4 regions of the Mesorhizobium sp. B2-5-13 genome follow, and region 2 is predicted to be linked to each of the others. Evidence: predicted binding sites of a transcription regulator. Region 2 holds the regulator's gene; each other region holds the start of a gene.
The links. Region 2 encodes LexA, which represses DNA repair genes until DNA is damaged. Its sites were predicted from a motif close to TGTTCNNNNTGTGTTCNG; they were not measured.
Positions count from the first base shown of each region.

Region 1: a site for LexA is predicted at 1,748-1,765, ahead of recA (recombinase RecA). Genes of this name have one in related genera too.
Region 3: a site for LexA is predicted at 1,412-1,429, ahead of parE (DNA topoisomerase IV subunit B). Genes of this name have one in related genera too.
Region 4: a site for LexA is predicted at 1,810-1,827, ahead of FJ434_RS09035 (2'-5' RNA ligase family protein). Genes of this name have one in related genera too.

Region 1 is NZ_VFUI01000001.1:499,505-502,876, forward strand. It holds gene alaS (alanine--tRNA ligase) at 1-318, opposite strand, end outside; gene recA (recombinase RecA) at 590-1,690, opposite strand; gene FJ434_RS02540 (carbohydrate kinase family protein) at 1,993-2,937, shown strand; gene FJ434_RS02545 (pseudouridine-5'-phosphate glycosidase) at 2,995-3,372, shown strand, end outside.
Region 2 is NZ_VFUI01000001.1:134,430-137,801, reverse strand. It holds gene FJ434_RS00730 (ComEC/Rec2 family competence protein) at 1-1,036, shown strand, start outside; gene lexA (transcriptional repressor LexA) at 1,030-1,773, opposite strand; gene FJ434_RS00720 (GntR family transcriptional regulator) at 2,181-2,954, opposite strand; gene FJ434_RS00715 (ABC transporter substrate-binding protein) at 3,104-3,372, shown strand, end outside.
Region 3 is NZ_VFUI01000001.1:387,444-390,815, forward strand. It holds gene FJ434_RS01895 (type II and III secretion system protein family protein) at 1-248, opposite strand, end outside; gene cpaB (Flp pilus assembly protein CpaB) at 339-1,262, opposite strand; gene parE (DNA topoisomerase IV subunit B) at 1,500-3,372, shown strand, end outside.
Region 4 is NZ_VFUI01000004.1:108,759-112,130, forward strand. It holds gene FJ434_RS09020 (DUF488 domain-containing protein) at 1-124, shown strand, start outside; gene FJ434_RS09025 (ArsC family reductase) at 187-540, opposite strand; gene FJ434_RS09030 (nuclear transport factor 2 family protein) at 657-1,010, opposite strand; gene FJ434_RS09035 (2'-5' RNA ligase family protein) at 1,135-1,644, opposite strand; gene FJ434_RS09040 (fumarylacetoacetate hydrolase family protein) at 2,002-3,159, shown strand.

The DNA of each region.
Region 1 (3,372 bases), 370 kb from region 2:
GGCGCGCTCCTTGAAATAATCGCCGAAGGAGAAATTGCCGAGCATCTCGAAAAAGGTCAGGTGGCGCGCGGTATAGCCGACATTGTCGAGATCGTTGTGCTTGCCGCCGGCGCGAACGCTTTTCTGGGCGGTGGTGGCACGCGAATAGGGCCGCTTCTCCAAACCGGTGAAGACGTTCTTGAACTGCACCATGCCGGCATTGGTGAACATCAATGTCGGATCGTTGCGCGGCACGAGCGGGCTCGAGGCCACGACCTCGTGGCCCTCCTTGCGGAAATAGTCGAGAAATGTCGACCGGATCTCGTTCACGCCACTCATGGATACTGCCTTTTCAAGAGAGCCGCCGGCCGGACCGGCGGGAGATGGCTCTGTGTTTTCTAGAAGATGGAGTTGGCCTTTTAGCCGTAGCTCTTGACCCTGTCCAGAAACACGGAATTGGGCCAATTCGCGCTTTGCACCGGCACTTACGCAGGCACGCAAACGAAAACCGCCGGCGCGAAGGCCGGCGGTTTGGAACACGGTACTACAGAACTCTGTTACTTAAGCATCAGATAATAGGCTGGATTTATGGCCAAACTCTGGCGTTGCCCTACATCGCGCCGGCTTCGTCCTCAAAACCATCATCGCCATTGCCCTCTGAGCCACCGTTTTCGAGGAACTTTTCGGCGATCAACCCGGCATTCTGCCTAAGCGCCAGTTCGATCTCGCGCGCGGTGTCGGGATTGTCGCGCAGGAACAGTTTGGCGTTCTCGCGGCCCTGGCCGAGACGCTGCGAATTATAGGAGAACCAGGCGCCCGACTTCTCGACCACACCGGCCTTGACGCCAAGATCGACCAGTTCGCCGGTCTTGGAGACACCCTCGCCATACATGATGTCGAACTCGACCACCTTGAAGGGCGGCGCCAGCTTGTTCTTGACCACCTTGACGCGGGTCTGGTTGCCCACCACCTCGTCGCGATCCTTGACCGAGCCAATGCGGCGGATGTCGAGACGCACCGAGGCGTAGAATTTCAGCGCGTTGCCGCCGGTCGTCGTCTCGGGCGAACCGAACATGACGCCGATCTTCATGCGGATCTGGTTGATGAAGATGACCATGGTGTTGGAGCGCGAGATCGAGGCGGTCAGCTTGCGCAGCGCCTGGCTCATCAGGCGGGCTTGCAGGCCCGGCAAGGAATCGCCCATCTCGCCCTCGATTTCGGCGCGCGGCGTCAGCGCCGCCACCGAATCGACCACCAGCACGTCGATGGCGCCGGAACGCACCAGCGTATCGCAAATCTCCAGCGCCTGCTCGCCGGTGTCGGGCTGCGAGATCAGCAGGTTTTCAAGATCGACGCCGAGTTTGCGGGCGTAAACCGGATCGAGCGCGTGCTCGGCATCGACGAAGGCGCAGATGCCGCCCTTCTTCTGGGCTTCGGCCACGGTATGCAGGGCCAGCGTCGTCTTGCCCGAGCTTTCCGGCCCGTAGATCTCGATGATACGGCCGCGCGGCAGACCGCCGACGCCGAGCGCGATGTCGAGGCCGAGCGACCCGGTCGGCACCGTTTCGATCTCGACGACCTGCTCGTTGGCGCCGAGCCGCATGATCGAGCCCTTGCCGAAAGCCCGCTCGATTTGCGACAGCGCCGCATCCAGAGCCTTTGATTTGTCCACTGCCTTATCCTCTACCAGCCGCAAAGAATTCTGAGCCATGATACATCACCCTTTGGTCGTCAATGAAGGCCGGACAATCCGTAATCCTTGTCAATTTGTACCTTTTTTGTTCTCATTTGGCAAGGAGTGACAACCAATTGAAAAACAAGCGATATCCTGATTTGTTCTTTTTTTGTCTCGCAAACCCGGGCAGGAACAGGCTCCGCCCGGGCAGGAACAGGCCGCGCATTGGGCCAGACGGCTCGATCGTATCGCCCGGCCGAATCGCCGTCCTGCATGCGAAGCTCTGTCGCGCACTCTAGCGCTTGTGCGGTCCCAACAACAAAGGTCATATCGCCGCCATGGTGGATTCCTTGAAGGTACTGGCCGTGGGCGGTGCCCATATCGACCGGCGTGGCCAGGTGTCCGGCCCCTATGTGCCGGCCGCCTCCAATCCCGGCACGATGCGCGAGGATGTCGGCGGTGGCGTCTTCAATGCGTTGCGCAGCATGGTGCGGCGCGGCCTCTGCGCATCGCTGCTTTCGGTGCGCGGTGGCGATGCGTCAGCCGACACGGTTTCACGGGCCATCGCCGAGGCAGGCATCGCCGATCTTTCGGCGGTGTTCCTCGATCGTGCCACGCCGAGCTACACAGCGCTGATCGATCGCGAGGGCGAATTGATCGTCGGCTTTGCCGACATGGCGCTGTACGACCTGGCTTTTCCCAAGCAGATCAGACGTTCCAAGATACGCCAGGAAGTGGCCGCCGCGGATGCCATCCTGTGCGACGCCAACCTGCCGTCGGCCGCACTGGAGGGGTTGCTGTCGCTCGCCGCCGGCAAACCGGTTTTCGCCATCGCGATTTCGCCGGCCAAGGTGACGCGGCTGATACCGGTGCTCGGCGGGCTGGCCCAACTCTTCATGAACCGACGGGAGGCCGCTGTGCTGGCCGGCGTCAATGCAAGTGTCGGCGAGCAGGAAATGATCGACGGATTGCGGTGCAGCGGCCTTGCCAGCGGCGTGGTCACGGCAGGGAGTGGCCCTGTGCTGGGTTTCGACGGCACGGGCGCCTTTTCGATCCTGCCGCCTGCTCCGAGAAAAGTTGCCGATGTCACCGGCGCCGGCGACGCACTGGCGGGCGCGACGGTCGCGGCACTGCTGCGCGGCCTGCCATTGCGCCAGGCCCTGCGCGAAGGCGTCGCGGCGGCAACGTTGACCATCGAAAGCGCCAATGCGGTGCCCGAATTCACCGCGGCGAGTTTCGCGGAGGCGCTGGCCCTTGTGCCGGATGCCAGGGAAGTGGCATGAGACCGGCAAATTCATAGAGCGCAGTGGATGCGCCGCACTCCGGATTGGAGATCAGAGATGACGCCAGAAACCGCCCGCCCTTTCATCGATATCCACGCACCGGTAGCGCAAGCCCTGGCCGCCGGGCGTCCGGTGGTGGCGCTCGAAAGCACCATCATCACCCATGGCATGCCCTATCCCGACAATGGCGCCATGGCGGCCAATGTCGAGAAGATCATCAGTGACGGCGGCGCGGTGCCGGCGACGATCGCCGTGATTGGCGGCCGCATCAAGATCGGCCTCTCCGACGGCGAGCGCGAATCGCTGGCGATGACGGGTGACGCCATGAAGCTGTCGCGCGCCGATCTCGGCTTCGCCGTCGCGCAAGGCCGCACCGGGGGCACCACGGTCGCAGCGACCATGATCGCGGCTGACATGGTCGGGATAAAAGTATTC
Region 2 (3,372 bases):
GCCGCCAAAGCGATCCCTACCCGGGTTTCTGACGCGAAAATTCCTCTTGGCGACAGGTGGATTGGCCATGACGTCCATCATCGCCGGCAGCGCGACGGCACTGTTTGCCATCTGGCATTTCCAGCGGGTGTCGCCGCTCAGCCTGTTCGCCAATCTGGCCGTCATGCCGATCGTGTCGATCGTGATGTTCCTGGCCGTCGCCAGCGCGTTGCTGATGCCGTTCGGGTTGGATTGGCCGGCTCTCTACCTCATGGGCAAGGGCCTGACAGCGATGATCGCCATATCGGCGTGGATATCGGAGCGCTCTCCGGTCGATGGAGTCGGGCTGATTTCGCAGCAATCCGTGCTGCTGGTCACCGTCGCGTTGGTCATCGCGACGATGGCGACGACGTGGCTCCGGCTCACGGCGGTGCCATTCGCGCTTGCCGGTCTGTTGACTGTGTCGCACACGCGCGCGCCCGATGTGCTGATCTCGGAAGATGCGCGGCTGGTGGCTCTGTCGATCGGCAATGGCGAACTGGCCGTCAACCGGGAACGTCCGAACGAATTCGCAGCCGACAATTGGAAACGCGCTCTGATCTCCGAAACAATCGTCCTACCGGAAATGTTCGAGGAGACGGACGGGCAATTCGATCTTGCCACTCCCACCGACCTGCCGCTGGGATCGCCGTTCTATTGCCGCGAAGGCCTGTGCCTTGCCAGGCACCCTTCCGGCGCGATCATCGCCTATGTCGAGGATCGCAAGAACACCTGGAAGGCCTGCGCCTTCGCCGACCTGATCGTCGTCAATGACGCGACCGCCTATGACGCCTGTCATAATCCGCTGGTTCTCGTCGTCACCAAACGCCAGCTCGCCCGCAAGGGGAGTGCCGCCGTTTTCTTCGATCCCCAATCGGCCACGACGCCGGCTGAGATCGAATTCGCCGTCGTCGGACCATACCGGCCCTGGCACGAGCAGCGAAAATTCTCACGCGAGGCGAGGGGGCTGGCCCCCTATAAAAAGGCCGACAAGCCCGATGGCAAGCCAGTTCAGTAGCGCCTGATCAGCCCGACGAGCTTGCCCTGCACCTTGACCCGATCCGGTCCGAAGATGCGTGTTTCGTAGGCTGGATTGGCGGCTTCGAGCGCGATCGAGGCGCCCTTGCGGCGGAACCGCTTCAGCGTTGCTTCCTCCTCGTCGACCAGCGCCACGATGATTTCGCCCGGACTTGCTGTATCGGCATTGCGGATGATGACCGTGTCGCCGTCGAAGATACCGGCCTCGATCATCGAGTCGCCCTTGACTTCCAGCGCATAGTGCTCGCCGCCCATGATCATGTCCGGCGGCACCGAAATCGAATGCGTCTGATGCTGGATGGCATCGATCGGCACACCGGCGGCGATACGACCCATGACCGGGATGGACACGGCTGAAACTGCATCATCGTCGTTGCCGGCCGCGGCCAGGCGGGAAGGCGCCGTCGCCGGCCTGATCTGGCGGCCGAGACTGCCTTGGCCAAGGCTGCCCTGGATGACGCTTGGCGAGAACTTCTTTGCCGCATTGAGGCCCGGCGCGATCGAGTCCGGCAGCCGCAGCACTTCCAGCGCGCGCGCCCGATTGGGTAGCCGGCGAATAAAGCCGCGTTCCTCCAGCGCCGTGATCAGGCGATGGATGCCCGATTTGGAGGCAAGATCGAGCGCTTCCTTCATTTCGTCGAAGGAGGGCGGTATCCCGCTTTCCTTGAGCCGTTCGTGGATGAACATCAGCAGTTCATGTTGCTTGCGTGTCAGCATGGCGGCCCCCAAGGCATTGAACGAAAGGTCTGACCAGAATCGAAAAAACAAACCCAGAACAAACACTATCCGTTCCAGTTGTGTTCCGCAACCGTTTAAAGTTTAATGAATTTGTTAACGCGTCTGAAGTTTTTTGCCGCGACAGCGGACTGAGGCCGATCCTTTCCACGATCGGCCGGCATTGAAATCGTTTTGGTTAATGGCCTGTGGCCTATCCACTGATGGGCCTTGGCATCAGTCTTTCGGAGGGCTCTTCGCGGGTGGATTGTACAATTTATGGATCCATTATTCGCGGAACGAAACGAAACCAAAACGCCAACGATTGGTAGCTTAGGGGCGGCGATGGACCCAGGCGTTTGGCCCACTCCGGCCAGCGCATGCCAATAGGCGTCGCGCAAGCATTGAAGTCACCCGGAACCCGCTTGCAAGCTGCCGGCGCGGGCGGCGTATTTGGTCGCGCCGCTGTCTTCGCTATGGACATAGACGTGCAGGGTATAGCCGATATGCGCCGTCATCAGCGCCTTGGCCCGCTCGACGTCACGATCGAGTGCAGCTTCCATGATCGCTGTATGGTGTTCGATCGCAATCGCTTCGCACAATGCCTCCATTGCCTCTTCATAACCGTCCTTCAGGCCAGCCGCGGCCCGCAATGTCGGCGCCAGGCCGAGAAAACGATGATGCCGTCGCAGCTGATCGGCGATGGTCGAGCGGAATCGCATGAGCCAATTGGAAGTCGCCGCGCTCAGCAGCGCCGCATGGAAAGCTTCGTGGTTCTCGTCCCATTTATCGACGGCCGCATCCGAAGGATCGTCGACCGCGGTCTTGCAACGGGAGAGCCGGTAGTGGGCGGTGACAACGGCATCCTCCCACTCCTTGCCGCCTTTTTCCATCGATTCGAGGAACAGGGGTATCTCGACCACCATCCTGGCGCGTGCCAGGTCCTCCAGTTCGGCCCGCGATACCGGAGCGACCGTAAAACCACGATTGCTGATGGCGGTGACAAGGCGTTCGGCCTCTAGCCGCGACAAGGCTTCGCGCAACGGCGTCCAGCCGACGCCATAGGTGCCGCGCAGGGCACTCAGTTTGAGCGGGGCGCCCGGCATGAGGCGCGTGGTCAGGATGTCGCGCCGCAACAGCTGATAGGCGGCTTCCGTTTTTGTAGAACTCGTTTCATCGCGCATCGTGATCAATCCGTCGTCTGGCGAAAGTATATATGATATTGGGTCATAGCAACAATTATATATAATGTTTGACACCGACCGGCGGACCGACCATGATCGCCGTGGTAGCCGCGTTTCCAAGCGGCCCTGATCAAATCTGGGAGGAAATGATGTTGAAATCGAAATCCGCTTGGTTGTCGGGCTTGGCCCTGGCAGGCGCATTGATGATTAGCGCCGGCAGTGCCGCGGCCGATCAGATCCGTATCGGCATTGCCAATTTCGGCGAGCATCCGCAATTGAACGCCGCCATAGCCGGCTTCAAGAAGGCGTTGACGGATAATGGCTTCGTCGAGGGCAAGGACGTCGTCTACACGGAGAGCCACACCAATTTCGATGCATCGCTGGTGCCGCAGATGATCGCCAAGCTGCAGGCCGAGCA
Region 3 (3,372 bases), 250 kb from region 2:
ATGCCGGTGGTGCCGAGATTGTTGCCCAGCACATAGAAGGATTTGTCGGTCAGCGGGTTGACGTTGGCGATCTCCGGATCGCCGATGACGATCTGATAGAAGGCCGCGCTCGTCATGATCGTCTTGGGCTTGCCCTTCGCGACCTTGATCGAGGCATTCCTGGTCGACGAGACATAGACGATGTCGTTGTCCGCCCTGGCCGCGCCAACGAAGGCGAGCATGCCGCTCGCGGCCAGTGAAGCCGCCATGGCCAAGGCGCGCACGAAACGCAACAGATTCGTCATTCGATATAGGGTGTGCATCACCATGATCCCGTCCCGCCCGGTCCCCACCGGTCTTTACTTCTGGTCCCGCGAAGGGACTTGGTATTCCTCGGCCTGCGTGCCGCGCGTCACGATGACCGTCTTGAATTTCGGCTTCTCCGGCTCCTTGGCGATGGCATCGAACAAGGAGCCGGCGGCGGCCTGGGCATTGGAAGCCACGGATCCGCCGAAGGACGAGATGGTGGTGACGCCGTTCTTGCCGTCGCCGCCTTCGCTGGCGGAGCGCAGCGACAGCGACAGCGTGCCTACCGTGCGGGCAAGCGCCACTTTTTGCGCGCCTTCGGTCGTCACCTCGAGGGTCACGGAATTGGCCACCTGCGGCGTCGTCTGGCGCTCGTCGGCGCCCTGCCCGACGCTCAGCACCTTGGCGTCGGCAACGACGATCTCCGAGGTGATGGTCGAGCCGGCCGCGCCTTGCGCGTTCTTGGCGACTTCCTGGATTTCGCCGGCATCGCGGGTGAGCACGACATCGACCCGGTCGCCCGGCGTGACGAAGCCACCGACCCCAGCGATCTCGTCGGTGCGGATGGTGACCGCCCGCATTCCGGGCGTCAGCATATTGGACAGCGTCGCGCGACCGTTCGGTCCCGACAGCTTGGTGAGCAGCAACGGCTCATTGACCTCGATCGGCGACAGCACGACCCGGCCCCCTTCGCCGAGCAATCCATCGATGGTGGCAAAGGCCCCCTGCGGCAGGGACTCCTGCGGCCACGGAATTTCGCTGAGCTTGGCGCGGTCGAGCTCCATGCCATAACGCAACGGCGCATTGGCCACCACGATGGTCTTGAACTCTATTTTGGGTGCTGGAGCGGAGATCGACGCCGTTTTCTCCTGGGCATCGGCCTTGGCCTGGCTCTTGACCCAGAAATCCGCGGCAAAGATCGAGATCGCGCCGAAAACGGCGGCGATGCCGATCATCGTTATGGCCTTGCCCCTCACGCCGAAACCCCTGATGCCCGTCGTTTCTTGTTATGTTGGGCTCACGCTAGTCCGCATTGGTAAAGAATCGGGAATCTTGTGCGGTGGCATTCGACCGATTTCCGCCTGCTTGGTTATCGAATGGTTTTAGGGTAAGAGGGGTTAAATCCCCGAACGTAACAGGAACCTCCGTCGCCTGGCGCCGAAAAGCGTGGCAGTATCGACGGGTGATTCGCAGCACCGGACCCTATGGTTGGCATGGACGACAACAACGATCTCTTCGGCAATGTGGGCAAGCAGCAGCAACCGGTTCGCACGCCGGCGCGCCCGGCCGACCCGCTGGTGCAAGCGGCCGCCAGGCGCCCGGCCGCTGCCAAGGATGGCAGCGAGGGGTACAGCGCCGCCGACATCGAGGTGCTCGAAGGCCTGGAGCCGGTGCGCCGGCGGCCGGGCATGTACATTGGCGGCACAGACGACAAGGCGATGCACCATCTGTTCGCCGAGGTCATCGACAATTCGATGGACGAAGCGGTTGCCGGCCACGCCACCTTCATCGATGTCGAGCTTTCAGCCGATGGTTATCTCACTGTCACCGACAATGGCCGCGGCATCCCGGTTGATCCACATCCGAAATTCAAGAAGCCCGCGCTCGAAGTCATCATGACGACGCTGCATTCGGGCGGCAAGTTCGATTCCAAGGTCTATGAGACATCAGGTGGCCTGCACGGCGTCGGTGTTTCCGTCGTCAACGCCCTGTCGGATCATCTCGAAGTCGAAGTCGCGCGCGGCCGCCAGCTTTATCGCCAACGCTTTTCACGTGGCATTCCGATAAGCGGTCTGGAGCACCTGGGCGAGGTGCACAACCGCCGCGGCACCAGGACGCGTTTCCACCCCGACGAGCAGATTTTCGGCAAAGGCGCGGCATTCGAGCCGGCGCGTCTCTACCGCATGACGCGTTCGAAGGCCTATCTGTTCGGCGGCGTCGAAATCCGCTGGACCTGCGATCCCTCCCTGATCAAGGAAAAGGATCAGACACCGGCCAAGGCGGAATTCCATTTCCCCGGCGGCCTCAAGGATTATCTGAAAGCGTCGCTCGGCGACGAATTCCAGGTGACGCGCGAAATCTTCGCCGGCAAGAGCGAGAAGCAAGGCGGCCATGGCTCGCTCGAATGGGCGGTGACCTGGTTCGGCGGCGACGGCTTCATCAATTCCTACTGCAACACCATCCCGACCGGTGAAGGCGGCACCCACGAGGCCGGCTTCCGCAACGTGCTGACGCGCGGCCTGCGCGCCTATGCCGACCTCGTTGGCAACAAACGCGCTTCGATCGTCACCTCGGAAGACGTCATGATCTCGGCCGCCGGCATGCTGTCGGTGTTCATCCGCGAGCCGGAATTCGTCGGCCAGACCAAGGACAGGCTGGCGACGATCGAAGCGATACGCATCGTCGAGACCGCGATCCGTGACCCGTTCGACCATTGGCTGGCCGACAATCCGCAGGAAGCCTCGAAGCTGCTCGACTGGGTGATCGCGCGCGCCGATGAGCGGGTGCGCCGCCGCCAGGAAAAAGAGGTGTCGCGCAAGAGCGCTGTGCGCAAGCTGCGCTTGCCGGGGAAGCTCGCCGATTGCACGCAGAACGCGGCGGCAGGTGCCGAACTCTTCATCGTCGAAGGCGATTCCGCGGGCGGCTCGGCAAAGCAGGCGCGCGACCGCGCCAGCCAGGCCGTCTTGCCGCTGCGCGGAAAAATCCTCAACGTCGCCAGCGCCGGCAATGACAAGCTGGCCGCCAACCAGCAGATATCGGACCTGATCCAGGCGCTCGGCTGCGGCACGCGGTCAAAGTACCGTGACGAGGATTTGCGCTACGACCGCGTGATCATCATGACCGACGCCGACGTCGACGGCGCCCACATCGCTTCGCTGCTGATCACCTTTTTCTACCAGGAGATGCCGGCGCTGGTACGCGGCGGCCATCTCTACTTGGCGGTGCCACCGCTTTACTCGATCAGGCAAGGCGGCAAGGTCGCCTACGCCCGCGACGACGCGCACAAGGACGAGCTTCTGCGCACCGAATTCACCGGGCGCGGCAAGGTCGAGCTCGGCCGCTTCAAGGGCCTGGGCGAGATGATGG
Region 4 (3,372 bases), on a different contig from region 2:
AAAGGCGGTGGCGCAACTGCGCGCCCTGCTCGGCGACGGCAAGGTGACGCTGCTCTATGGCGCCCATGACGAAGCGCATAACAACGCCGTGGCGCTGGCGGGGTATTTGCGAGCCCACGCATAACATCGAGGCGCCGGCGGGACAGAAGAAGGCGCGAAGGATCGCGGCGGGGGTGAGAGTCGGTTCTACTTCCCGTCCACCGCCTCCTCATAAACATCCGGCTTGAACCCGACGAGGATACTGTCGCCGACTTCCAGCACTGGCCGCTTGATTATTGTCGGCCTGGCCAGCATCAGCGCTTTCGCCTTCTTCTCGTCGAGGCCTTGCCTGTCCGCTTCCGGCAGTTCGCGAAACGTCGTGCTGCCCTTGTTGAGCAGCTTTTCCCAGCCGACCTTGCCGACCCAGCCATTCAGCCTGTCTGCCTCGATCCCTTCCGCGCGATAATCGTGGAACCGATAGGCAACGTCATGGCTCTCCAGCCAGACGCGCGCCTTCCTGATCGTGTCGCAGGTGGTGATGCCGTACATGGTGATCGTCAAAGCGTGGTCCTCTGGCTGACAGTCGAATCCGCCCACAGCCTAAAACCGCCCTTCCCGCTTTGCCAGCAAATCGTAGGCGCGAAGTGGGCCGGAAGCGATCTTTCCGGCCCGGTAGCTCAATAGTAGAATCGCTCTTCGGTGATCTTGCCGTTCTTGACCGTGTAAAGGCCGACCTCATCCATGGTGACACGCTGGCCCGTGGCCTTGGGCGTTATGTCAAACGTGAAGCGCACCGCGAACTGGTCACCATTGACATAGGGACCCTCGACCGAACCGCCATGGACTTCGTTGCTCTCTTGCCACCACCGGCTCTTCTCCTTGAGAGCCGCTTTGCCGTGGCTGACGGCCATCGGCCCCTCCATGGCTTCGTAGCTGGCGATATCGTCGGCATTGTACTTCTCGGCAGCGCCTTCATTGTCACCCTGCTTGAGAAGCTCGGTGAAATCCTTGGCAATTTCCGCTGTGGTCATTTGTGTTCCTCCTGTTCAGACCCATTGCAAATAGGGAACCGCCTGCTGGCCGACCATTGCCGGACCGTTCGATAGCTGACATGGCGCTGTCAGGATGGGTGGGCGCGGGCACGATGACCAACCTCTAGATCGCTGGCCGGGCATCGTCCTGGCCGTTCAGTTCCCAACGCCCGTGCACTCTGTAGGCACGCTTCCGAATAAGACTGTGGACCAGCACAAAATCCCGTACAGTCCAGCCGACCGGATCGATTGATCGTTCGCGTATCCTGGGAACACGCACTTCGTCGCGAAGCAATGTGACGTGCGGTTCGATGGATTTCGTAATGAAAGGCTTCAGCGGACTGTCGGAAATCACCGCGGTGAGATCACGCCAGAACGTCTGCAGCGCCGGATTGCCGTCGCTGCTACGCAGAACCAGAGCACCACCACCAAAAGCCGCCAACCGATTGAAGGAAACCTCGAAAGGTTTTGCAACGATCATCGAGCCTATATGCCGGGCGATTACAACCAGCTCTTCTGGATATTCATGATGGTCGCCGAGACCGACGAGCGAGATATGGATGTGCTTTTCCGGAACGAACCGACCCTGTAGTTCGAACTCTCCACTCAAGGCGACAGCCTTTTGCGCGACCATGGCCGCGGTCGCACTCTCAGCAAGGATAGCGAAGAATATTCGATTATGAAAATGTCGCTCGGCCTGCTCCCATCGGAAAAAGGTCTGGCCGTTCCTTGCTGTCCCGAATGCAGGCTGCCCACTCACAACTGATCTCGTCCGGCACTTGTATCCGATCGCCCAATCTAGAACAAAACAGGAACAAATTCAAGTATGGAATGACACAGGCGTCGAAGCGTCGTCACCGCAGTCGCAAATCGGTCTCTCACAGACAACACGGCAAGTGGACCACCCAAAGGGGGATAGACCTTTGGCAGGAATCCGGTGAAAGTGCCGCGCCAATCCGGCAAACCGCAGCGATGACCGAGGACCGCCCGCATGACCAACCCGACACATCTGCCCGCAGAAGGCCTGTTTGTCGGGCGCGCCAGGAGCGGCGACGTCTCCCATCCCATGGTGGTTGTCGTGCGCGACGGCACGGTTTTAGACATCACGTCGAGCGCGGCGCCCACGGTGCGCGACGTTTGCGAATTGGCCGATCCGGCCGGCCATGTGCGTTCGGCCAAGGGCAGGCCGGTCGGCCTGCTCGACGACATCGCGGCCAACAGTTTCGAAGCCATGCGCGATCCGGCAAAACCCTTTCTGCTGTCTCCGGTCGACCTGCAGGCGATCAAGGCATCCGGTGTCACTTTCGTCGTCAGCCTGCTCGAACGAGTGATCGAGGAACAGGCGCGCGGCTCGGCGGAAAAGGCCGACGCTATCCGCGCCGACATTGCCGGCCTGATCGGCCACGACCTGTCGAAGCTCAAGCCCGGTTCGCCCGAGGCGATGGAGATCAAGGCCAAGCTGATTTCGCGCGGCGCCTGGTCGCAATATCTGGAAGTGGGCATTGGGCCCGATGCCGAGATCTTCACCAAGTGCCAGCCCATGGCCTCGGTCGGCTTCGGCGCCGATGTCGGCCTCCACCCGGTGTCGACCTGGAACAATCCGGAGCCGGAGATCGCCATGATCGCCGCCTCAAGCGGCAGGATCGTCGGCGCTACCATCGGCAACGACGTCAATCTGCGCGACGTTGAAGGGCGCTCGGCGCTGCTGCTCGGCAAGGCCAAGGACAACAACGCCTCGGCCTCGCTTGGCCCTTTCATCCGGTTGTTCGACGACACGTTCTCCATCGCCGATGTGAAGCAGGCCGTCGTGCGCCTGAAGGTCGAAGGCGACGATGGATTCTCGCTGGAGGGCGCAAGCTCGATGGCCGAGATCAGCCGTTCGCCGGAGGAACTGGTTGCGGCGGCCATGGGGCCGCACCACCAGTATCCGGACGGGCTGGCGCTCTATCTCGGCACGATGTTCGTGCCGTCGAAGGATCGCGGCGAAAAGGGCAAGGGGTTCACGCACAAGGTCGGCGACATCGTCACCATCTCGTCGGAAAAATTCGGCGCGCTGGTCAACCGCGTGCGGCTGTCGCCCGATTGCCCGCACTGGACCTACGGCGCCAGCCAGTTGATGCGCGATCTCGCCAAGGCCGGCCTGCTCTAACCGGCTCTTCGGAGGCTTTCGCCCCAGGTGACCGCCCAAACTGGCCAGGACAATCCGTCCGGCTGAGCCTCGGCGACAATCATTCGGCTGCATGGAAAAAATCATCCCAAACTGATGCGATCTGATGGGGTCGTTGATGGCGCCCCGTCAGGCGCCGACTACATCTGCAGATGGAGGCTTGCCATCCGTCGAAAAAGGGAATGCTCTTAGGTA